Regions from separate parts of the Streptomyces sp. NPDC002671 genome, predicted to be linked through region 2. Evidence: riboswitches for the same ligand, from Rfam matches in the RefSeq annotation. Region 2 holds a riboswitch; the other holds the start of a gene.
The links. Region 2 has a riboswitch for glycine ahead of gcvT (glycine cleavage system aminomethyltransferase GcvT). Riboswitches for the same ligand answer to the same signal wherever they lie in the genome.
Positions count from the first base shown of each region.

Region 1: another riboswitch for glycine. It lies ahead of gcvP (aminomethyl-transferring glycine dehydrogenase); the one in region 2 lies ahead of gcvT (glycine cleavage system aminomethyltransferase GcvT).

Region 1 is NZ_JBSFVU010000019.1:194,474-205,403, reverse strand. It holds gene ACWD35_RS28200 (DUF881 domain-containing protein) at 1-127, shown strand, start outside; gene ACWD35_RS28195 (small basic family protein) at 124-456, shown strand; gene ACWD35_RS28190 (DUF881 domain-containing protein) at 462-1,406, shown strand; gene ACWD35_RS28185 (FHA domain-containing protein) at 1,597-2,424, shown strand; gene ftsR (transcriptional regulator FtsR) at 2,466-3,203, shown strand; gene ACWD35_RS28175 (bifunctional nuclease family protein) at 3,289-3,762, shown strand; gene ACWD35_RS28170 (MerR family transcriptional regulator) at 4,025-4,714, shown strand; partial or broken gene ACWD35_RS28165 (DNA polymerase IV) at 4,784-6,115, shown strand; gene ACWD35_RS28160 (PRC-barrel domain-containing protein) at 6,178-6,549, opposite strand; glycine riboswitch at 6,669-6,763, shown strand; gene gcvP (aminomethyl-transferring glycine dehydrogenase) at 6,937-9,822, shown strand; gene ACWD35_RS28150 (TOBE domain-containing protein) at 9,906-10,325, opposite strand; gene ACWD35_RS28145 (ABC transporter ATP-binding protein) at 10,354-10,930, opposite strand, start outside.
Region 2 is NZ_JBSFVU010000024.1:76,223-87,152, forward strand. It holds gene ACWD35_RS31575 (ABC transporter ATP-binding protein) at 1-280, opposite strand, end outside; gene ACWD35_RS31580 (ABC transporter ATP-binding protein) at 277-1,368, opposite strand; gene ACWD35_RS31585 (ABC transporter permease) at 1,365-2,372, opposite strand; gene ACWD35_RS31590 (ABC transporter substrate-binding protein) at 2,445-4,202, opposite strand; gene ACWD35_RS31595 (ABC transporter permease) at 4,256-5,254, opposite strand; gene ACWD35_RS31600 (enhanced serine sensitivity protein SseB C-terminal domain-containing protein) at 5,593-6,384, opposite strand; gene ACWD35_RS31605 (enhanced serine sensitivity protein SseB) at 6,476-7,273, opposite strand; gene ACWD35_RS31610 (AAA family ATPase) at 7,339-8,031, opposite strand; glycine riboswitch at 8,222-8,321, shown strand; glycine riboswitch at 8,322-8,434, shown strand; gene gcvT (glycine cleavage system aminomethyltransferase GcvT) at 8,473-9,606, shown strand; gene gcvH (glycine cleavage system protein GcvH) at 9,749-10,126, shown strand; gene glyA (serine hydroxymethyltransferase) at 10,141-10,930, shown strand, end outside.

The sequences.
Region 1 (10,930 bases), on a different contig from region 2:
TGAGGAGAACTTCGGCATCCGCGCCACCATCTCCACGCAGGGCGACGTCAAGCTTCCCGCCGCACCGAGTCTGATCGTACGTACAGCACAGCCGACCACCGAGAAATCTGAGAAGGGCACATCGTGATCGCCGTACTGGGCCTCGTCGTGGGAGTCGTGGCCGGCCTGTTGGTCCGTCCGGAGGTTCCGGCGGTCGTCGAGCCGTATCTGCCGATCGCCGTCGTCGCGGCGCTGGACGCGGTCTTCGGTGGCCTGCGGGCCATGCTCGACGGCATCTTCGACGACAAGGTCTTCGTGGTGTCGTTCCTGTCGAACGTGGTCGTGGCGGCGCTGATCGTGTTCCTCGGTGACAAGTTGGGCGTGGGCGCGCAGCTGTCCACGGGTGTCGTGGTGGTCCTGGGCATCCGGATCTTCTCCAACGCCGCCGCGATCCGGCGGCACGTCTTCCGGGCGTGAGAACGATGAGCAACGAGAACGAGCGGCCCGAGAACGACGAGCGGCCTGAGAAGCACGAGCGGCCTGAGAAGCACGAGCGGCCTGAGAAGCACGAGCGGCCCGAGAAGCACGAGCGGCCGGAGCAGAGCGAGCGCCCCGAGAACAGGCTGCGCAAGGAGCTGCCCGACGAGGTGCCCGCGCCCGTCCCGGGGGCCGGGGAGCCGTCGCAGGACACGCGGCAGGAGACGCTGACCGGCCGGCAGCGGCTGGTCAAGGGCCTGTGGCCGCCGCGTGTGACGCGGGCCCAACTCATCGTCGCCCTGCTGCTGTTCGGCCTCGGTTTCGGCCTGGCCGTGCAGGTGGCGTCGAACAGCGACAGCGACAGCGCGCTGCGCGGCGCCCGGCAGGAAGATCTTGTGCGCATTCTCGATGAACTGGATTCGCGTACTCAGCGTCTTCAGGACGAGAAGCAGGGACTCGACAAGCAGCGGTCGGAGCTGCAGACCAGCTCCGACCAGGCAGCGGAGGCACGCAAGCAGACCGCCGAGAAGGAGAGACAACTCGGCATTCTGGCGGGCACCGTGGCGGCGCAGGGTCCCGGCATCACGATGACGATCGAGGACACGAAGGGGACGGTTCAGGCGGACATGCTGCTCGACGCGATCCAGGAACTGCGCGCGGCCGGCGCGGAGGCGATCCAGGTGAACGGTGTGCGGGTGGTCGCGAACACCTACTTCGCGGACTCGGGCAAGAGTGTGAGCGTCGACGGGAACAGGATCAACGCCCCCTATCGTTTCAAGGTCATCGGCAAGCCGCAGGACCTGGAGCCGGCGCTGAACATCCCTGGAGGCGTGGTGCAGACTCTGGAGAAGGAGCAGGCCACGGTGACCGTCGAGCAGTCGAGCAAGATCGTCGTGGACGCCTTGCGGCAGGCGAAGCGGCCTGACTACGCTCGGTCGTCCTCTCAGTGAACCGACGGTGCATGGGGGCGATCCGGCAGGGGCATGAGGTTGCGGGGGGTCGGCGCACCGAAGGGGTGGTGCGTGGTGGAAACTGTTTGGCGGATACGGACGTTGTGAAGGTGTCCGGTTCGGCCGGTGTAGGCAATCAGGGTTCGTCCTGCCCCACGGGCGGGTCTGTTTCGGTCAAGGGGAATCGCCCGTGAAGTTGTTTGCGAAGTTGTTCGGCAAGAGTGCGCGAGAGGGCAACGCCAACGCGACCGCTCGCCATCGCGCCCAGCCAGACGTGGAGGGTCAGCGCCCGTTGTTCCGGGACCAGGTCGCTGGTCCGGGTGGTGACATTTCGGGAGGTCAGGGCGCGGCGTCTGTTGACCCTGCCCGGTCCGGCGGCATAGGTTTCGGGCAACCGTCAACCTCAAGTGCGGGTGGAGGGTTTGCCCCCAACCCGTACGCGTCCAACGCCCCGGCGGGGCAGCCGCAGGAGGATCCGTCCATGTCGGTCCTGGTGTGTACGAGGTGCGGTAACCGCAACGCGGAGAACGCCCGGTTCTGTTCCAATTGCGGTGCGCCGCTGCGCCCCGGAGTGGCGCCGGAGCGTGCCTCCGAGACGACGTCCACGATCTCCATCTCCGGCATCGAGGCCTACGACGCGGAGGTGACCGGCCAGACGCCGCTGCCGATGCTGTCGCCCGAGGCGCAGGCCGCGGTCGACGCGCTGCCGCTGGGCTCGGCGCTGCTGGTGGTGCGGCGGGGGCCGAACTCGGGCAGCCGCTTCCTGCTGGACGCCGACCTGACCACGGCCGGCCGTCACCCGCAGAGCGACATCTTCCTGGACGACGTCACGGTCTCCCGTCGGCACGTGGAGTTCCGTCGCTCTCCGGACGGCTCGTTCAAGGTGGCCGACGTGGGCAGCCTGAATGGCACCTACGTCAACCGGGAGCGGATCGACGAGGTCGCTCTGTCGAACGGTGACGAGGTGCAGATCGGCAAGTACCGGCTGGTGTTCTACGCGAGCCGGCACAGCATCTGACCTCCTCCGGACCCTGTCCGGGGGGACCCCAGGGAAGGTCCATGCTTCAAACACCGAGCGGCGGTACCGGGAGCGGTACCGCCGCCACGGACAGTGGGCTGATGAGCATCGGCGCGGTGCTGCACGCGCTGCGCGACGAGTTCCCCGAAGTCACCATCTCCAAGATCCGCTTCCTGGAGTCGGAGGGGCTCATCGAGCCGCAGCGGACCCCGTCCGGGTACCGCAAGTTCAGTGCCGGGGACGTCGAGCGCCTCGGTCACGTTCTGAGGATGCAGCGGGACCACTATCTGCCGCTCAAGGTCATCCGTGAGTACCTGGAGGCCATGGAGCGCGGCGAGGACGTCTCGCTGCCTCTGGTGGGGCGCCAGCGCACCAAGGACGATCCGGGGGATCCGGCCGAGGGGCCCACGGTCGCCCGGGTCGGGCGGGCCCAGCTGCTGGCGGCGGCGGAGATCGAGGAGGGCGACCTCGAGGAGTGGGAGGCGTACGGGCTCATCGCTCCGCTCGCCGACGGGGCGTACGACGCCGAGGCCGTCACTGTGGCGTCCCTCGTGGCGGAACTGGGCCGGTTCGGGATCGGGCCGCGCCACCTGCGGGTGATGAAGGCCGCCGCCGACCGGGAGGCGGGGCTCGTCGACCAGGTGGTGGCCCCGCTGAAGCGCCACCGGAACCCGCAGACCAGGGCCCATGCCGAGGCCCGCGCGAAGGAACTGGCGGCGCTCACCGTCAGGCTGCACACGGCTCTCGTGCAGACCGCTCTCGGGCTGCGGCTGCCCTGAGCGGCGGGGCGTCCCGGCCTCCCGATCGGGCACCTGTTCCCGGCCCGACTACCCAAACGTCCCGGGCACGGCCTAGGGTTGCTGTGTGAACGAGCTCGATGTCGTAGGTGTCCGGGTCGAAATGCCCTCCAACCAACCGATCGTGCTCCTGCGCGAAGTGGGGGGCGACCGCTACCTCCCCATCTGGATCGGGCCGGGGGAGGCGACGGCGATCGCCTTCGCTCAGCAGGGCATGGCCCCCGCGCGACCGCTGACCCACGACCTGTTCAAGGACGTGCTGGAGGCCGTCGGCCAGGAGCTGACCGAAGTACGGATCACCGATCTGCGCGAAGGCGTCTTCTACGCGGAGCTGGTCTTCGCCAGCGGAGTCGAGGTCAGCGCCCGTCCTTCCGATGCCATAGCACTGGCCCTGCGCACCGGAACGCCGATCTACGGCAGCGACACGGTGCTGGACGACGCGGGCATCGCGATTCCGGACGAGCAGGAGGACGAGGTGGAGAAGTTCCGCGAGTTCCTCGACCAGATCTCGCCCGAGGACTTCGGCACCAGCAGCCAGTGAGACCCGCGGCCGGCCCGCCGGACCAGCGAGTTCGCGGGCCGGTCGGAGAAGGCTGCCGCGGCCGGGGTCGTGGCAATTGCCACCGGCCATTGAGAGCGTCCTACGGATACCCGCGCAGGCATTCGGCTAGCCTTTCCCCGCGGTGGGACACGGGAAACCACTCCTAGGGTGATTATCACTCGGCGTGCCGAGTGTGGCGATCGTTGACGCACCCCTGGTGACTGCCTACCGTCGAGAAGGCAGGTCAAGGACGGAGGTCGGCGTGAGAACCAGCGGCGACGGTACGGCTGGGGGTGCCCCCGGACGCGGTTTCGGGGAGAGCGGTCCGTACCCTCCCCCAAGCTCTCAGCTGCGTTCGAGCAGGGGGTACCCCCAGCCCGGCAGCGCGGTCGATCACGCTCCGCAGCGGCCGACAGCGGTGCTGAGCGGTGGAGGGGCGGCGTCCATGGCTTCCGAGTCCGAGCAGATCGGCTACCGCGGGCCCACGGCCTGCGCGGCGGCCGGCATCACGTATCGGCAGCTCGACTACTGGGCCCGCACCGGCCTCGTCGAGCCGAGCGTGCGGCCCGCCCACGGGTCGGGCACGCAGCGTCTGTACAGCTTCCGGGACGTCGTCGTCCTGAAGATCGTCAAGCGGTTCCTGGACACCGGGGTGTCGCTGCAGAACATCCGTACGGCCGTCCAGCACCTCCGGGAGCGTGGTTTCCGGGACCTTGAGCGCATGACCCTGATGAGCGACGGTGCCACGGTGTACGAGTGCACCTCGCCGGACGAGGTCCACGCCCTGCTCCAGGGCGGTCAGGGCATCTTCGGCATCGCCGTGGGCGTGGTGTGGCGGGACGTGGAAAGCGCCCTCTCCCAGCTGCACGGGGAGCGCATCGACACCGGCGAGACCCTCGTCGGCCACAACCCCGCGGACGAGCTGGCGCGGCGCCGCAACCGGGCGGTCTGAGCCCCGGGGTCCGCGGCGGTGCCCTCCTGTGCCATGGCGTTGTCAGTGCCGTGGTGCAGCATCGGAGTTGTGAGAAACGCGCCCACGATCCTGCATCTCGACATGGATGCCTTCTTCGCCTCGGTGGAGCAGGCATCCAAGCCGAGCCTGCGGGGGAAAGCCGTGATCGTGGGCGGGCTCGGGCCGCGCGGGGTGGTGGCCACCGCGTCGTACGAGGCCCGGGCCTTCGGGGTGCACTCGGCGATGCCCATGGCCCAGGCGCGCCGGCTGGCACCGAACGCGGCGTATCTCGTGCCGCGCTTCGGCCTCTACCGGTCGGTCAGCGAGCAGGTGATGGCCCTGTTGCGGGAGCTGTCGCCGCTGGTGGAGCCGCTGAGCCTGGACGAGGCGTTCGTGGACCTGGAGGCCGGGGGAGCGGCCTGGGACGAGGAGTCGGCGCGGCTGGCCGGAGCGAAGCTGCGCGCGGACATCCGGGCGGTCACGGGGCTGACCGGCTCGGTGGGACTCGCCGCCTCCAAGATGCTCGCGAAGATCGCCTCCGAGCAGGCCAAGCCCGACGGGCTCGTGCTGATCGAGCCGGGGTCGGAACGCGCGCTCCTCGGGCCGATGTCGGTGCGGACCCTGCCGGGGGTCGGGCCGGCCACCGGGGACCATCTGCGGCGCGCCGGGATCACCACGGTCGAGGAACTGGCCGAGGCGGGCGAGGACGAACTCGTACGGCTGCTGGGCAAGGCCCACGGGCACGCGCTGTACGCAATGGCGCTGGCGCGCGACGACCGGCCCGTCGTCGCCGAGCGGGAGACCAAGTCGGTGTCGGTGGAGGACACCTATGACGTGGACATCCACGACCGGCTGCGGGTCGGCCTGGAGGTGCGGCGGCTCGCGGACCGGTGTGTGGGGCGGCTGCGCGGGGCCGGGCTGTCGGGGCGGACCATCGTGCTGAAGGTGCGGCGGTACGACTTCTCGACGCTGACCCGCTCCGAGACGCTCAGGGGGCCCACGGACGACCCTGCCGTGATCCGGGAGGCGGCGGCACGGCTGCTGGAGTCCGTGGACACCACGGGCGGGGTACGGCTGCTGGGGGTCGGTGTGTCCGGGCTCGCCGACTACACCCAGGAGGACCTGTTCGCCCAGGCCGCGGGCGAGCTGGCCGCCGAGGCCTCGGAACAGGCCGCGCCCGAGGCCGCCGAGGAGGAGCCGGAGCCCGCCGAGCGGCACTGGAGCGCCGGGCACGACATACGGCACGCTGCCCACGGCCACGGCTGGGTGCAGGGCAGCGGCCTGGGGCGGGTCACCGTACGCTTCGAGACGCCGTACTCGGAGCCGGGCCGTGTGCGGACCTTCCGGGTGGACGACCCCGACCTGGAGCCGGCGGACCCGCTGCCGCTGGTGCCGGAAACCGGGGACGCGGAGAGACAGACGGAGAAGCACAGCGAGAAGCAGACGGAGAGGCATACGCAGGCTCAGGTCTCCTCCGTGCCGGCCAGCTTTCCGAAGTCGTGGTCGGGAACCGCTGGAGGCGCACCTACATCCAGACCGTAGTGGTGGTAGAGCTGGAGTTCCTGTTCGGGGGAGAGGTGGCGGCCCACGCCGAAGTCGGGGGCGTCCTTGATCAGGCTCCGTTCGAACGGCACCTGGAGCGTGCCCTCGACCAGCTCGCTCGGCTCCAGCGGGACGAACGCATCCCTGGAGAACAGGCCTGTTCGTATGGCAGCCCATTCGGGCACACCCGTCGCGTCGTCGAGATACACCTCGTCGACGGTGCCGATTTTGGTCCCGTTTCGGTCGAACGCCTTGCGGCCGATCAGGTTGCGCGGATCGATATCGGTCTGCACGGTCCCTCTCCCTCCACTTGGTCGCAACTCATCCGTAAGCACTACAAAAGAGCACATTCAACGAGGCGGCCACTCGAAGGCCCGGGCGTTGACCTCGCTGGTAGGCTGACAGCGGCTGCTGACCCCGCGCGGGAGAGTCCTCCGACCACGTCGGAGGCGCCGAAGGAGCAAATCCTCCCCGGAATCTCTCAGGCTCACGTACCGCACGGACGAGGTCACTCTGGAAAGCAGGGCGGACGTCCACGGTGTCCGCCCTCACCGACGGTGAAAGCCGGCGTCCTCGGGCGCCCGGTGAAGCTCTCAGGTTGAGATGACAGAGGGGGAGGCCGTCCGGGCACCCGTCTCGTGGTGCCCTCGAAGGTCGCGTCAGACCAGGAGGCCTCCGCAATGACCGCCCACCACGTTCCGCTGTCCGAGCTCGAAGCGGGCATCCCTTTCGAGCAGCGTCACATCGGGCCCGACCAGGAGGCGCGGGCCAAGATGCTCGCGCAGGTCGGCTACGGTTCCCTCGACGAGCTGACCGCCGCCGCCGTGCCGGATGTGATCAAGAACGCCGAAGCCCTGGATCTGCCGGAGGCCCGGACCGAGGCCGAGGTGCTCGCCGAGCTGCGTGAGCTCGCCGACCGCAACCAGGTTCTCGGCTCCATGATCGGCCTGGGCTACTACGGCACCTTCACGCCCCCCGTCATCCTGCGCAACGTCATGGAGAACCCGGCCTGGTACACGGCGTACACGCCGTACCAGCCGGAGATCTCCCAGGGCCGCCTGGAGGCCCTGCTGAACTTCCAGACGGTGGTCGCCGACCTCACCGGCCTGCCGACCTCCGGCGCCTCCCTCCTGGACGAGGGCACCGCCGCCGCCGAGGCGATGGCACTGTCCCGGCGCATGGGCAAGAACAAGAAGGGCCTGTTCCTGGTCGACGCGGACGCGCTGCCGCAGACCATCGCCGTGATCGAGACGCGCGCCGAGCCGACCGGCGTCGAGGTCGTCGTCGCCGACCTGAGCGAGGGCATCCCGGCCGACATCGCGGCCCGCGAGATCAACGGCGTCCTCATCCAGTACCCGGGCGCCTCCGGTGCCGTACGGGACATCAAGCCGGTCATCGACCAGGCGCACGAGCTGGGCGCTCTCGTTGCCGTCGCCGCCGACCTGCTCGCGCTGACCCTGCTGACCTCGCCCGGCGAGCTGGGCGCGGACTTCGCGGTCGGCACCACCCAGCGCTTCGGTGTCCCGATGGGCTTCGGCGGTCCGCACGCGGGCTACATGGCCGTGCAGGAGAAGTTCGCGCGCAGCCTGCCCGGCCGCCTCGTGGGCGTCTCCGTCGACGTCGACGGCAACAAGGCCTACCGCCTGGCCCTGCAGACCCGTGAGCAGCACATCCGCCGCGAGAAGGCCACCAGCAACATCTGCACCGCGCAGGTGCTGCTCGCCGTGATGGCCGGCATGTACGCCGTCTACCACGGCTCGGAGGGCCTGAAGATCATCGCGCAGCGCACCCACCGCTACGCCACCGTCCTGGCCGCGGGCCTGACGGCCGCCGGTGTCGAGCTCGTGCACGGCGCCTACTTCGACACTGTCACCGCGCGCGTGCCCGGCAAGGCCGCCGAGGTCGCCGCCGCCGCCGAGCGGAACGGTGTCAACCTGCGCCTGGTCGACGCCGACCACGTCTCCATGGCCTGCGACGAGACCACCACGCGCGCCCAGCTGGGTGCCGTCTGGGCCGCCTTCGGTATCGACGGCGACGTCGAGGCGCTGGACGCGGCGGCCGTGGACACGCTGCCCGAGGCGCTGCTGCGCACCGGCGACTTCCTGACCCACCCGGTCTTCCAGCAGCACCGCTCCGAGACCGCGATGCTGCGCTACCTGCGCAAGCTGTCCGACCGCGACTACGCGCTCGACCGCGGCATGATCCCGCTGGGCTCCTGCACCATGAAGCTCAACGCGACCACGGAGATGGAGCCGGTCACCTGGCCCGAGTTCGGCCAGCTGCACCCCTTCGCGCCGGCCGAGCAGGCCGCGGGCTACCTCACGCTCATCCGTGAGCTGGAGGAACGTCTCGCCGAGGTCACCGGCTACGACAAGGTCTCCCTCCAGCCGAACGCCGGTTCGCAGGGCGAGCTGGCCGGTCTGCTCGCGGTGCGCGGCTACCACCGCGCGAACGGCGACGAGCAGCGCACCATCTGCCTGATCCCGTCCTCCGCGCACGGCACCAACGCCGCCAGCGCCGTGATGGCGGGCATGAAGGTCGTCGTCGTCAAGACCGCCGAGGACGGCGAGGTCGACGTCGCGGACCTGCGCGCCAAGATCGAGCAGCACCGCGACGAGCTGGCCGTGCTCATGATCACCTACCCGTCCACGCACGGTGTGTTCGAGGAGCACGTCGCCGACATCTGCGCCCAGGTCCACGAGGCGGGCGGCCAGGTGTACGTCGACGGCGCGAACCTCAACGCCCTGGTCGGCCTCGCCAAGCCGGGCCACTTCGGCGGTGACGTCTCGCACCTGAACCTGCACAAGACCTTCTGCATCCCGCACGGCGGCGGCGGCCCCGGCGTCGGCCCGGTCGCGGTCCGCTCGCACCTGGCGCCGTACCTGCCCAACCACCCGCTCCAGCCGGCCGCCGGTCCGGAGACGGGCGTCGGCCCGATCTCGGCGGCGCCGTGGGGCTCCGCGGGCATCCTGCCCATCTCCTGGGCGTACGTCCGCCTGATGGGCGGCGAGGGTCTGAAGCGGGCCACGCAGGTGGCCGTGCTCTCCGCCAACTACGTCGCCAAGCGCCTGGAGCCGCACTACCCGGTGCTCTACACCGGCCCCGGCGGCCTGGTCGCGCACGAGTGCATCATCGACCTGCGCCCGCTGACCAAGGCGACCGGCGTCACCGTGGACGACGTGGCCAAGCGCCTCATCGACTACGGCTTCCACGCGCCGACGATGTCCTTCCCGGTGGCCGGCACGCTGATGATCGAGCCGACCGAGTCCGAGGACATCACCGAGCTGGACCGTTTCTGCGACGCGATGATCGCCATCCGCGCGGAGATCGAGAAGGTCGGCGCCGGCGAGTGGCCCGCGGAGGACAACCCGCTCCACGGCGCCCCGCACACCGCCGCCGCGCTCGGCGGGGAGTGGAAGCACGCCTACAGCCGCGAGGAGGCCGTCTTCCCGGCCGGTGTCTCGGCCGCCGACAAGTACTGGCCGCCGGTGCGCCGCATCGACCAGGCCTTCGGTGACCGCAACCTGGTCTGCTCCTGCCCGCCGCTGGACGCGTACGAGGACTGAGCGAGTCCCGGTGAGTGAGAGCCCCGTCCGTGCATTCGGGCGGGGCTCTCCCATTTCTCGTGCCGTCGCCCGCGGCACATCCGTCACGCCGTCGCCAGCGCCACCTCGGTCGACTTGATCAGGGCGATCACGTCGGAGCCCACGAAGAGCCCGAGTTCGGTGGCCGCGTCCTTGGTGATCACGGCCGTGAGTTCGCCGCCGGCCACGGAGATCTTCACCGAGGTCATGGCCGCCCCGTGCGTGAGACGGGTGATCGCGCCGGGGAGCTGGTTGCGGATCGACAGGCCCTCGGGCCGACTCGTGGCGAGCGAGATCTCCGTCGACTTCACCAGCGCGCGGACGGGGGAGTCCGGGGCGAGGCCGAGCTGCTCGGCGGCCTCCAGGGTGATGGCCGCCATGAGGTCCTGCCCGCCGTCCAGGCGGATCCTGACCGTGGCCATGACCTCGCCGGCCTGGACCTCGGTGACGGTCCCGGGGAGCTGGTTGCGGATGCTCAGTGTCATGGGCACCCACCGTAGGGCGCGTGTCCGGTCAGGCCGGGTATGCGTGGGTCTGCGTCGCCTTCACCGTCGCCCAGACAGCTGCGCCCGGGTGCAGGTCCAGCTCGGCCGCGGCGACCGTCGTGAGGTCGGCGGCGAGGGCGAGTTCGCCGGTGAGGTCGGCGCGGATCTGGTCGCCGTGGATCTCCAGGCCGGCGACCTCGCAGCGCCACAGGTTGCGGGCGCTGGCACCGGTGGGCCGGTCCCGGAACAGGGTGACCGCGGAGGGTGGAAACGCGACGAAGGCGGGCCCGGACAGCTCCTCGGTGGTCGTGATCGAGGGCCCGGTGTCCAGCCGTACCGTGTGCCCCTCGGCCTGCCCCTGGTACAGGTTGAGGCCGACGAGCCGGGCGATGTAGTCGGTGCGCGGGCGGCGGGCGATGCCGGACGGGCTGCCCTCCTGCACGACTTGGCCGTGCTCTATGACCACCAGCCGGTCGGCGAGCACCATGGCGTCCAGCGGGTCGTGCGTCACCAGGACGGCGACCGCCTCGAACTCGGCCAGGTGGCGGCGGAGCTGGGCCCGGACCTCCAGGCGGGTGCGGGCGTCCAGGGCCGCGAGCGGCTCG
Region 2 (10,930 bases):
TGAGCCGCGTGATGTCCTGGCCCTCGAAGGTGATCTTGCCGCCGGTCGGGTCCTGGAGACGGGTGATGACCCGGCCCATGGTCGACTTGCCGCAGCCCGACTCGCCGACGACGCCCAGGGTCTCGCCCTTGCGCACCTCGAAGTCGATGCCGTCGACCGCCTTCACGGCGCCGACCTGGCGCTGGAGGATGCCCTTCTTGATCGGGAAGTGCTTGGTCAGGTTCTCGACCTTGAGCAGCACCTCGCCATCGGCGGCCTGGTTGTTCGTCGTCTCACTCACAGCTTCGGCGCAATCTCTTCGGTCCAGATCCGCTCACGGTCCTCGGCCGGGAGGTGGCAGGCGGACCAGTGCCCGGTGCTCACGATCTCCAGCTCGGGCCGCACCGTGCGGGTGACGTTCCCCTTGGGAATGTCCGCGTACGGGCAGCGCGGGTGGAAGGCGCAGCCCGAGGGGACGTTGATGAGACTCGGCGGCTGACCCTTGACCGGGATGAGCCGTTCGGAGGTCTCACGGTCGATGCGCGGCATGGAGCCCAGCAGGCCCCAGGTGTACGGGTGCTGCGGCTTCTCGAAGACCTCGGCGGCGGAGCCGCGCTCCACGCACCGGCCGCCGTACATCACCAGGACGTCGTCGGCGATCTCGGCGACCACGCCCAGGTCGTGGGTGATCATGACGACCGCGGAGCCGAACTCCTTCTGCAGGTCGCGGATCAGGTCGAGGATCTGCGCCTGGACGGTCACGTCGAGGGCCGTGGTCGGCTCGTCCGCGATGAGCAGCTCGGGGTTGTTGACCAGCGCCATGGCGATCATGGCGCGCTGGCGCATACCGCCGGAGAACTCGTGCGGGTAGCCGTCGACGCGCTTGGCCGGCTCGGGGATGCCGACCCGGTCGAGCATCTCGATGGCCCGGGTGCGGGCCACCTTCTTGCTCACGTTGTGGTGGACCCGGTACGCCTCGACGATCTGGTCGCCGATCTTGTAGTACGGGTGCATCGCGGACAGCGGGTCCTGGAAGATCATGGACATCTCCCGGCCGCGGAGCTTGCGCACCTCGTCCGGGCTCGCGCCGACCAGTTCCTGGCCGGCCAGCCAGATCTCGCCGGACATCTGCACGTTCTTGCCGCGGGCGCCGAGGCGGTGCAGGCCCATGATGGCGAGCGAGGTCACCGACTTGCCGGAGCCGGACTCGCCCACGATGGCGAGGGTCTTGCCCTTCTCCACCGAGAAGCTGAGCCCGTCGACGGACTTGACCAGACCGTCGTCGGTCGGGAAGTGCACCTTGAGGTCGCGGACCTCCAGGAAGGCTTCGGACGCGTTGCCGGCGGTGGGCTCCCCCACTGCGGCACCGGTCTTGGAGAGTTCGGTCACGAGAGCCTCACCCGCGGGTCGGCGGCGGCGTAGAGCACGTCCACCACAAGATTTGCGATCACGACGAAGAGGGCGGCGAGCAGGGTCACGCCGAGGATGGGGGGCAGGTCGTTGTCGTCGATGGCCTGCACCGCGAACTGGCCGACACCGTGGAACGAGAACACGGACTCGGTGATCACGGCACCGCCGAGCAGCAGGCCGAGGTCCATGCCGAAGACCGTGATGATCGGGGTCAGCGCCGCCCGCAGACCGTGCCGGGTGACGACGGTGCGCTCCCGCAGGCCCTTCGCGCGGGCGGTGCGGATGAAGTCCTCGCTCATCGTCTCCAGCATGCCCGAGCGGGTGAGCCGCGCGTAGATGGCGGAGTAGAGCAGGGCGAGCGAACACCACGCCGGGAAGAGGGTGTTGGCCCACTGCGCGGGGTTCTCGGTGAACGGGACGTACGTGCGGCCGAAGATCGGCCACTTGTAGGTGAAGAGCAGGATCGCCAGGTTGCCCGTGAAGAACATGGGCAGCGAGACACCGGCGAGCGCGACGCCCATGAAGGTGCGGTCGAAGACCGAGCGCGGCTTCAGCGCGGAGATGACACCGACGACGACACCCGAAAGCAGCCACAGGACGGCAGCACCGAGGGCCAGCGAGAGGGTCACCGGAAGGCGGGAGGTCAGCTGCGGCCAGACCGCTTCATGGGTCTTGAAGGAGTAGCCGAAGCAGGGTGCGTCACAGTGCACCTTGGAGGGACCGACGTTGTAGTCGGCGCCGGCCACGATCCCCTTCACGAAGTGCCAGTACTGCGTGTAAACGGGCTGGTCGAGACCGAGGTTGTGCTTGACCGCGGCGATGTCCGCCTTCGAGGGGCTCTTGCCGATGTACTGCTGCGCCAGCTGGTCCGCCGTCTGGCCGGCGAGTCGCGGCAGCAGGAAGAAGATGGCGAAGGTGACCGCGGTGACGACCAGCAGCAGGATCACTGCTGCGAACGTCCGGCGGAGAATATACGAGATCACGGGAGCCGGCGCTGGTGCCCGCGGGCTGCGAAGCCCGCGGGCACCAATGCCTTCACCTGCCTTCCGGGGCTGCTACTTCTTCGTGGTGCCGAGGTTGAGGTAGTCGTACTCACCGCTGAAGGCGGCCGTGGAGACGACGTTGGTCGCGTACGGCGAGCGGTACAGCAGGACCTTGAAGTAGGTCAGCGGGACGAGGACGGCGTCGTCCATCGTCTGCTTGTCGATCTGCGCGTACAGCTCGTTGCGCTTGGCGACGTCCTCGGAGGCGATCGCCGAACCGAGCAGGTCGTTGACCTTCTTGTTGTCGTACTGCGACAGGTTGGTGTTACCGGACTGGCTGATCGCCTTGCCGTTCAGGATCTGCTGCAGGAAGCCGTAGCCGGAGGGCCAGTCGGCGCCCCACTGCATCATCTCCAGGCCGATGTTCTGCTTCACGGTGAACTTCGGCACACCCGCGTAGTCGGTGAAGTACTTACCCGACGGGTACTGCTTCAGGGTGGCGTTGATGCCGACCTTCTTCAGCGAGGCGATGATCGCCGTGGCGGCGTCGATCTCCTGCTGGCGGTCGGAACGCGCCGAGATGTTGGTCGTGATCGAGGACTTGCCGCAGGCCTTCAGCTGGTCCTTGGCCTTGGCGACGTCGCCCTTGCTGCCGGTGGTCGCGTAGGCGTCCGCCTTCTGGTAGCCGGTGATGTCCGGCGGCAGGACGGTGGAGGCGAGCTCACCGCGGATCGGGCCGCCCTCGGCCGTCTGCACGGAGACCTTGTCGATCGCGAACTGGACCGCCTTGCGGCAGGCCACGTTGTCGAACGGCTTCACCTTGGTGTTGATCGCCATGTAGACCAGGCGGCCACCGTAGGTGTTGTCGGTCGCGGCCTTGCCGTCGGCCGAGTTGATCAGCTGGGCCTGGGTGGAGGCCTGGACGCCGGAGCCCGCGAGGTCGACGGTGGCGTCGCCGGACTGCAGGTCCTTGTCGATCGTCTCCGGGTTGACCTTCAGGTTGACGACGATCTTGTCCGGCAGCTGCTTGCGCAGCGGGTCGGTCTTCGGGTCCCAGTTCTTGTTACGGACGAGGACGGCCTGCTTGCCCTCTTCGTAGCTCTGGAACTGGTACGAGCCCGAGGACACGATGTGCTTGACGTAGTCGACGCCGTCGTCCTTGGCCTGCGGCACCGGAGCCGTCTGCGGCGCGGCGACCAGGTAGTCGAACTCCTGGAAGGCGCGGTTCAGGTGGAAGACGATCGTGCTGTCGTCCGGGGTCGCGATGGAGGACAGGCCCTTGGCGCTCTTGTCCTTGTACGGACCCTTGTACTTGTCGCCGTCCTTCATGAACTGCTGGAAGTAGTTCGGGCCGAGCGAGAGCACGTCACGCGCGAAGTTGGAACGCTCGACGGCGTACTTGACGTCCTTCGAGGTGATCGCCGTGCCGTCCTGGTACTTCAGGCCCGTACGCAGCTTGTACGTCCAGGTCTTGCCGCCGTCGCTCGGGACGCCCTTGCTCGCGGCGAGGTCCGGGACGAGGGTGTTGCCCTTCTCGCCGGGGCCGGGCGCGAACGTCATCAGCGGGCGGGCGTACAGCCGGCTGAAGTTGTACATGTACGCGTAGTACGTGTTGCCCGGGTCGAAGGAGTCCGGGACGTCCGACAGCTCGTAGGTGACCGTGCCACCCTTCTTGTCGGACGCGTTGACGACACCGGTGGTCGCCGCGTTGGCGCCGGCTGCCTTCGGAGTGCCGGTCCCGTCCTTGTTGTCATCGGCCTTGCTGCAGCCTGCAAGCAGCAGGCTGGCGGAACCGATGGCCGCGATGGCGGCCAGCGCTGACCTTCGCATGATGGTCTGTTTCCCCTCCATGATCGGAAACTTGATGAACTCTCGGGAGCTGCCTAGCGGCTGCGGGGGTCGAGAGCGTCGCGGAGACCGTCGCCGAGCAGATTGAACGCCAGGACGGTGATGAAGATGGCGAGGCCCGGCACGATCATGTACTGGGGATCGACCTGGTAGTACGTGACGGCTTCCCGGAGCATGCCGCCCCAGGAGGCCTGTGGAGGCTGGATACCCACGCCCAGGAAGCTCAGGGACGCCTCGAAGAGGATGTTGGTCGGGATGAGCAGCGTCGAGTAGACGATGATCGGGCCGACCAGGTTGGGCATCAGCTCACGGAAGAGGATGTACGGGCCCTTGGCGCCCAGGCCCCGGGAAGCGTCGACGAACTCACGCTCCCTGAGGGCGAGGGTCTGGCCTCGCACGATCCGGCCCAGATAGGGCCAGTTGAAGAAGCCGATGACGAAGATCAGCACGCTCAGGTGGAGCGGCAGACCGTTGAGGCCGAAGGCCCCGCCCTGCAGCGTCGCCGAGATGGCGATGGCGAAGAGCAGCAGCGGGAAGGCGAGGAAGATGTCCATCAGCCGGCTGATGATCGTGTCGACCCGGCCGCCGTAGTAGCCGGCGACGACGCCCATGACCGCGCCGATCACGTTGGACAGGACCGTGGCGCCGAAGGCGACCACCAGCGACACCCAGGAGCCCTCCAGGATGCGGGTGGCGATGTCCCGGCCGAACTTCGGGTCCACGCCCAGCGGGTGATCCATGCTCATGCCGCCCCAGCCGCCCTTGGGCAGCGAGGTGTCGGGCACGATCAGGTCCTGGTGGAAGGCGTTGGGGTCGAGGCCGAACATGGCCTGGATGGGGCGCGAGAGGATCGCGAGGAGGATCAGCAGGATCACGATGACGCCGCCGGCGACAGCGACTCTGTCCTTCTTGAACCGGGTCCAGGCGATCTGGCCCAGGGAACGACCCTCGATCTGCCCCTTACCGGCACCCTCCAGCACGGCCTCCGGCTGGGCGTTTGCCTCTGCCCCGGTGGTCTCGATCGGTGCGGTCACGGTGAGCGACCCCTCTCGCCGGTGGTGACCGGCCTGCGCCTGCCGCGGATTGCGGCTTTGTCGACTTGCCATCAGACACGGGACCTCGGCCTCGCGTCTTGAGTGGGGAGTCTTCAGCGTGGCCACGATCACTCGCCAGAGCTGACGGCGAAAGTATGCGCAACCGTGATGCAGTGCAGGGGATTCCGTTATCCGAACAGGGGGTAACGACCGCCGAACGCGGGGAAGTCAGGACACAGTGGGGCCAGAACGGCATATTTGCGCGGTTCAGAACCGATCGGCCGGTTTCTACGCGCGCAGAAGGATGTCGAGAACGTAAATTCTGCGGCTCGCCCCGGTCAGTAGGAGCTGTGGGCGGGCGGGTAGCCGTACCCGGCGGCCGGGGCCTGCGGCGAGGCCGCCGCGTGGGCCTCACGGTCGTAGAACGGGCGGGCGTTGGCCCGCATCCACATCACGACCGGGTCGTAGTCGTCGGTCATCGCCACCGTCGACACGGGCAGCCCCTCCGGGACCGCCCCGACGGACTGCTGCATCATCCCGCGCACCGAGTCCACCGCGGCCGGCGAGGTGTCGTACACGTCCAGACCGAGGGCGAGGTACGGCGCCCCGAGCGCGGGCTGCACCCAGGCGCGGCGCAGCGAGCGGAGCGCCGGGGTGCGGTGGGCGTTCTGCGCGAGCAGCGCGTAGAACTGCGGGATCTCGATGCCGGGTTCCGACAGCCGCAGCGGGCCGGCGGGCTGGCGGTCCAGACCGGTGGCGATGCGGCGCAGGTCCGGCCAGGGGATGCCGACGCCGCCGCCCGGGGCGTGCGGGTTGAGCCACAGGCCGTAGTGGTCGGGGTAGAGCGTGCGGGCCACGTCGAGGGCGTCGACCACCTCGTACGAGCGGTTCCACCCGCTGGCCGAGAGTTCCTGGGCGGAGGTGACGCAGGGGGCGTAGTGGAAGCCGTCGACCTCCATGTCCCCGTACTGGGCGTCCGGGGAGCCCGCCTGGCCGTGCCACAGAAGCATCCAGATCTGGCCGGAGGAGGGGGTGGCGAGGGCGCGCAGCAGTGCCTCGTAGGCGTCGTAGCGCCCGGGGGTGACCTGGCGCAGCGCCTGCGTCAAGCTCCCGCTGGGGGTCGCGCTCACCTGTCGTACCGGCCCTTCTGTGGTGTGCCCTGCGTTTGGAGACAGCTTAAGCACCCAGGAGTTCGGGGCCTCGGGTTCGTCGCGCCCCTTCTCAGTTGCCGTGCTCGTAGAAGGGGCGGACGTTCGTCTTCAGCCAGTCGCCCACCGGGTCTTCCGCCACGTCCAGGAGGACGAGGTTGACCGGCCACTGGACCGGGACCTTGCCGAGGGCTCGGCCCAGGGCTTCCAGGGGGCGGGTTCGCAGGTCGCCCTCCCACTGGGAGAGTTCCACGCCGACGAACAACACCGGGTCGCCCGTCTCGATGACGGCCAGACAGCGGCGGGCGGTGCGGACCACGCCCGTCTCGGCGAACTCGACGGAGGCGGCCGAGAGGAAGTCGATCGGGTCGTCCTGCCAGTCGGGCTCGAAGAGGCGGACCCGGCCGCCGGTGCTGGGGCCGTCGAGCGGGGTGCGGCCCCCGCGGCAGAGTACGGCCACCGCCTCCGGCGGGAGCGGGACGCCCACCATGCCGCCGGGGTTGACGGCGATCCCGGCCTGCGGAGGCAGGCCGCGGGCGAACTCGACGGCCGGGGCGATGGTGAACGACATGTGCGCGCCGGCCGCCTGGCGGAGCTGTTCCTCCGAGCTGAACACCGGGACGAAGACCTGGCCGTCGAGCTCCAGCGTGGGCAGGTCCAGCGGGCCGGTGTCCGGGCCGCCGCCGTTGGGCAGCGGGACCCAGACGAAGCTGCGGCCCAGCACCTCCAGGATCCGGCCGGCCGCCGCGGGCACGCCGAGGGAGGCCGACAGCACCTCCTCCAGCTCGTTGCCGGGCCAGCCGCCGTGCGGCTGGGGATGGGGGTGCGCCTGTGCCGGGAAGTCCGCGGGAATGTCCGCCGGGAAGTCCATGTGCCTACCGCCTGCTGGGAACCACTGCTGTGGCCCACAGGCTATCGGGTGCCTGTGACAGGCCCTCACCCTGTGAACAGGATCCGCTCCAGGGCGTCCGCCGCGTCCCGGTCCAGCAGGACCGCCGAGCCGCAGCCGCCGGGCAGTTCGCCGCGCTCAACCGCCCTCAGCAGCCGGGCCGTCGTACGGCGGTGGCGGCTGAAGGCGTACCGGGAGACACCCCGGCCGCGCTCGTGCTGGCCCGCGCGGGCCGTGTCCGGGGTGACGTCGAGGAGGAGCAGGTGCAGGGTGCCGCCGCGGCGGCGGGCGGCGCGGGCCAGCCAGCCGCGCACCCAGGGCTGGGTGCCGCAGTCGTGCACGACGACTCCCTCGCCGGTCCGCAGGGCGCGGCGCAGGGCGGCGAAGTGGGCGAGGCGGACCAGGGGGCGGTAGAGGGCGTAGGGCAGGACGCGGGGCAGGCGGGCGGCCCAGCGCTCGCGGGCGTCCTGGGAGTCGACGCGGCGGCCGGGGACCGCGCGGCACATCAGAGTGGACTTGCCGCTGCCGGGCAGGCCGGTGAGCACGACCAGGTCGCGGGGGCCGAAGCGCAGGCTACGGGGGCTGCGCCCGGCGCGCTCGCGCAGATCGCGCACGACCGGGGCGGGGCGCTCGGCGGGGCGTCCCTCGGCGCGGGCGGCGCGGCGCGGGCGGGCCGGGGCGGAGGGCTGCCGCGGCACCGCGATGCCGCTGGTGGTGGCGTACGCGGATGTCCTGTTCACCGTGATCGTCCTCCCCTGTGGGCGCGGAGATCCCCCTGCCCGGTCTTCCTGCCCCTCATATGTAAAGAGAAAGTAATGCGCGGTGCCCGGCGGTTCGGTGCGCGTACGGCCACAGGTCGGTTACAGATGGGGCCTGACGGTCGGGCGCCGGGCGTGCAATGATGTGCCCGCCAACTGCATACCGGCCGCTTGAATCCGCGCGGGAGAGTCCCCAGCAGTCGTCTCGCTGGGGCGCCGAAGGAGCAAGTCCCTCCCTTGAATCTCTCAGGCCCCGTTACCGCGCGGGCGAGGCACATCTGAAAAGCGGGCCGCTGTGACAGTGGCTCCACCCAAGGTGCAAGCCCTGATCGTCCCTGTGGCGGTCGCGGCGAACCTCTCAGGTTCCGATGACAGATGGGGAGGAACGACCTCGCCCGTCATGCCCTGGGAGACGACCGACCGATGAGCAGCACCGAACTCCGTCACACCGCGCTGGATGCCCTGCATCGCTCGCTCGGTGCGACGATGACCGACTTCGCCGGCTGGGACATGCCCCTGCGCTACGGCTCCGAGCGCGACGAGCACGTGGCCGTGCGGACCAAGGCCGGTCTCTTCGACCTCTCGCACATGGGCGAGATCACCGTGACCGGTGCCGAAGCCGCCGCCTTCCTGAACCACGCCCTGGTCGGCAACATCGCCTCCGTGGGCGTCGGCCGCGCCCGCTACACCATGATCTGCCAGGCCGACGGCGGCATCCTGGACGACCTGATCGTCTACCGGCTCGCTGACACCGAGGCCGCTTCTCCTGAATACATGGTCGTGGCCAACGCCTCCAACGCCCAGGTCGTGCTCGACGCGCTGACCGAGCGGGTCGCGGGCTTCGACGCCGAGGTACGCGACGACCGGGACGCGTACGCCCTGATCGCGGTCCAGGGTCCGGAGTCCCCCGGCATCCTGAAGTCGCTCACGGACGCCGACCTGGACGGTCTGAAGTACTACGCGGGCCTGCCCGGCACGGTCGCCGGTGTCCCCGCGCTGATCGCGCGCACCGGCTACACCGGCGAGGACGGCTTCGAGCTGTTCGTGAAGCCGGAGCACGCCGTGGAGCTGTGGCAGGCGCTGACCAAGGCTGGCGAGGGCGTCGGCCTGGTGCCGTGCGGCCTGTCCTGCCGGGACACGCTGCGCCTGGAGGCGGGCATGCCGCTGTACGGGCACGAGCTGACCACCTCGCTGACCCCCTTCGACGCCGGGCTCGGCCGTGTGGTCAAGTTCGAGAAGGAGGGCGACTTCGTGGGCCGCGAGGCGCTCACCGAGGCCGCCGCGCGCGCCGAGCAGAACCCGCCGCGCGTGCTGGTGGGCCTGATCGCCGAGGGCCGCCGGGTGCCGCGCGCCGGGTACGCCGTCGTCGCCGGCGGCGAGGTGATCGGCGAGGTCACCTCGGGCGCCCCCTCCCCCACCCTGGGCAAGCCGATCGCGATGGCCTACGTCGACGCGGCGCACGCGGCGCCGGGCACCGAGGGTGTCGGCGTGGACATCCGAGGCAGCCACGAGCCGTACGAGGTCGTGGCGCTGCCTTTCTACAAGCGGCAGAAGTAGACACCGGGCGCGGTCCGTCCCCGCGGTCCGTCCACGCGGACTGTCCCCGTGACGTGACACTGCGCACATTTCGCCTGCTCACCGACGGTTCCGGCCGTCCCCCACTCATCAGCACACTCCCGCGTACAGGAGAATTCAGACCATGAGCAACCCCCAGCAGCTGCGTTACAGCAAGGAGCACGAGTGGCTGTCGGCCGCCGAGGACGGCGTGTCGACGGTCGGCATCACGGAGCACGCGGCCAACGCGCTCGGCGATGTCGTTTTCGTCCAGCTCCCGGAGGTCGGTGACACCGTGACCGCGGGCGAGTCCTGCGGCGAGCTTGAGTCGACCAAGTCCGTCAGCGACCTGTACGCGCCGGTCACCGGCGAGGTCACCGAGATCAACCAGGACGTCGTGGACGACCCGTCGCTGGTGAACTCCGTCCCCTTCGAGGGCGGCTGGCTCTTCAAGGTGCGTATCGAGGACGAGCCGGCCGACCTGCTCTCCGCCGACGAGTACACCGCCTTCACCGCCGGCTGAGGAGTCGTAGCCGTATGACTGTCCTGAACACGCCTCTGCACGAGCTGGACCCGGAGATCGCCGCCGCGGTCGACGCCGAGCTGAACCGCCAGCAGTCCACGCTGGAGATGATCGCCTCCGAGAACTTCGCGCCGCTCGCGGTGATGGAGGCGCAGGGCTCGGTGCTGACCAACAAGTACGCGGAGGGCTACCCGGGCCGCCGCTACTACGGCGGCTGCGAGCACGTCGACGTCGCCGAGCAGATCGCCATCGACCGGATCAAGGAGCTGTTCGGCGCCGAGTACGCCAACGTGCAGCCCCACTCCGGCGCCTCCGCCAACCAGGCGGCGCTGTTCGCGCTGGCCCAGCCCGGGGACACCATCCTCGGCCTGGACCTGGCGCACGGCGGCCACCTGACCCACGGCATGCGCCTGAACTTCTCCGGCAAGCAGTTCAACGTGGTCGCGTACCACGTGGACGCCGAGACCGGCCTGGTCGACATGGCCGAGGTCGAGCGGCTCGCCAAGGAGCACCGCCCCAAGGTGATCATCGCGGGCTGGTCGGCGTACCCGCGCCAGCTGGACTTCGCCGAGTTCCGCCGGATCGCGGACGAGGTCGAGGCCTACCTGTGGGTCGACATGGCGCACTTCGCGGGCCTGGTCGCGGCGGGTCTGCACCCGAACCCGGTCGAGCACGCGGACGTGGTGACCTCCACCACGCACAAGACGCTCGGCGGTCCGCGCGGCGGCATCATCCTCGCCAAGAAGGACTTCGCGAAGAAGCTGAACTCGTCCGTCTTCCCGGGCTTCCAGGGCGGTCCCCTGG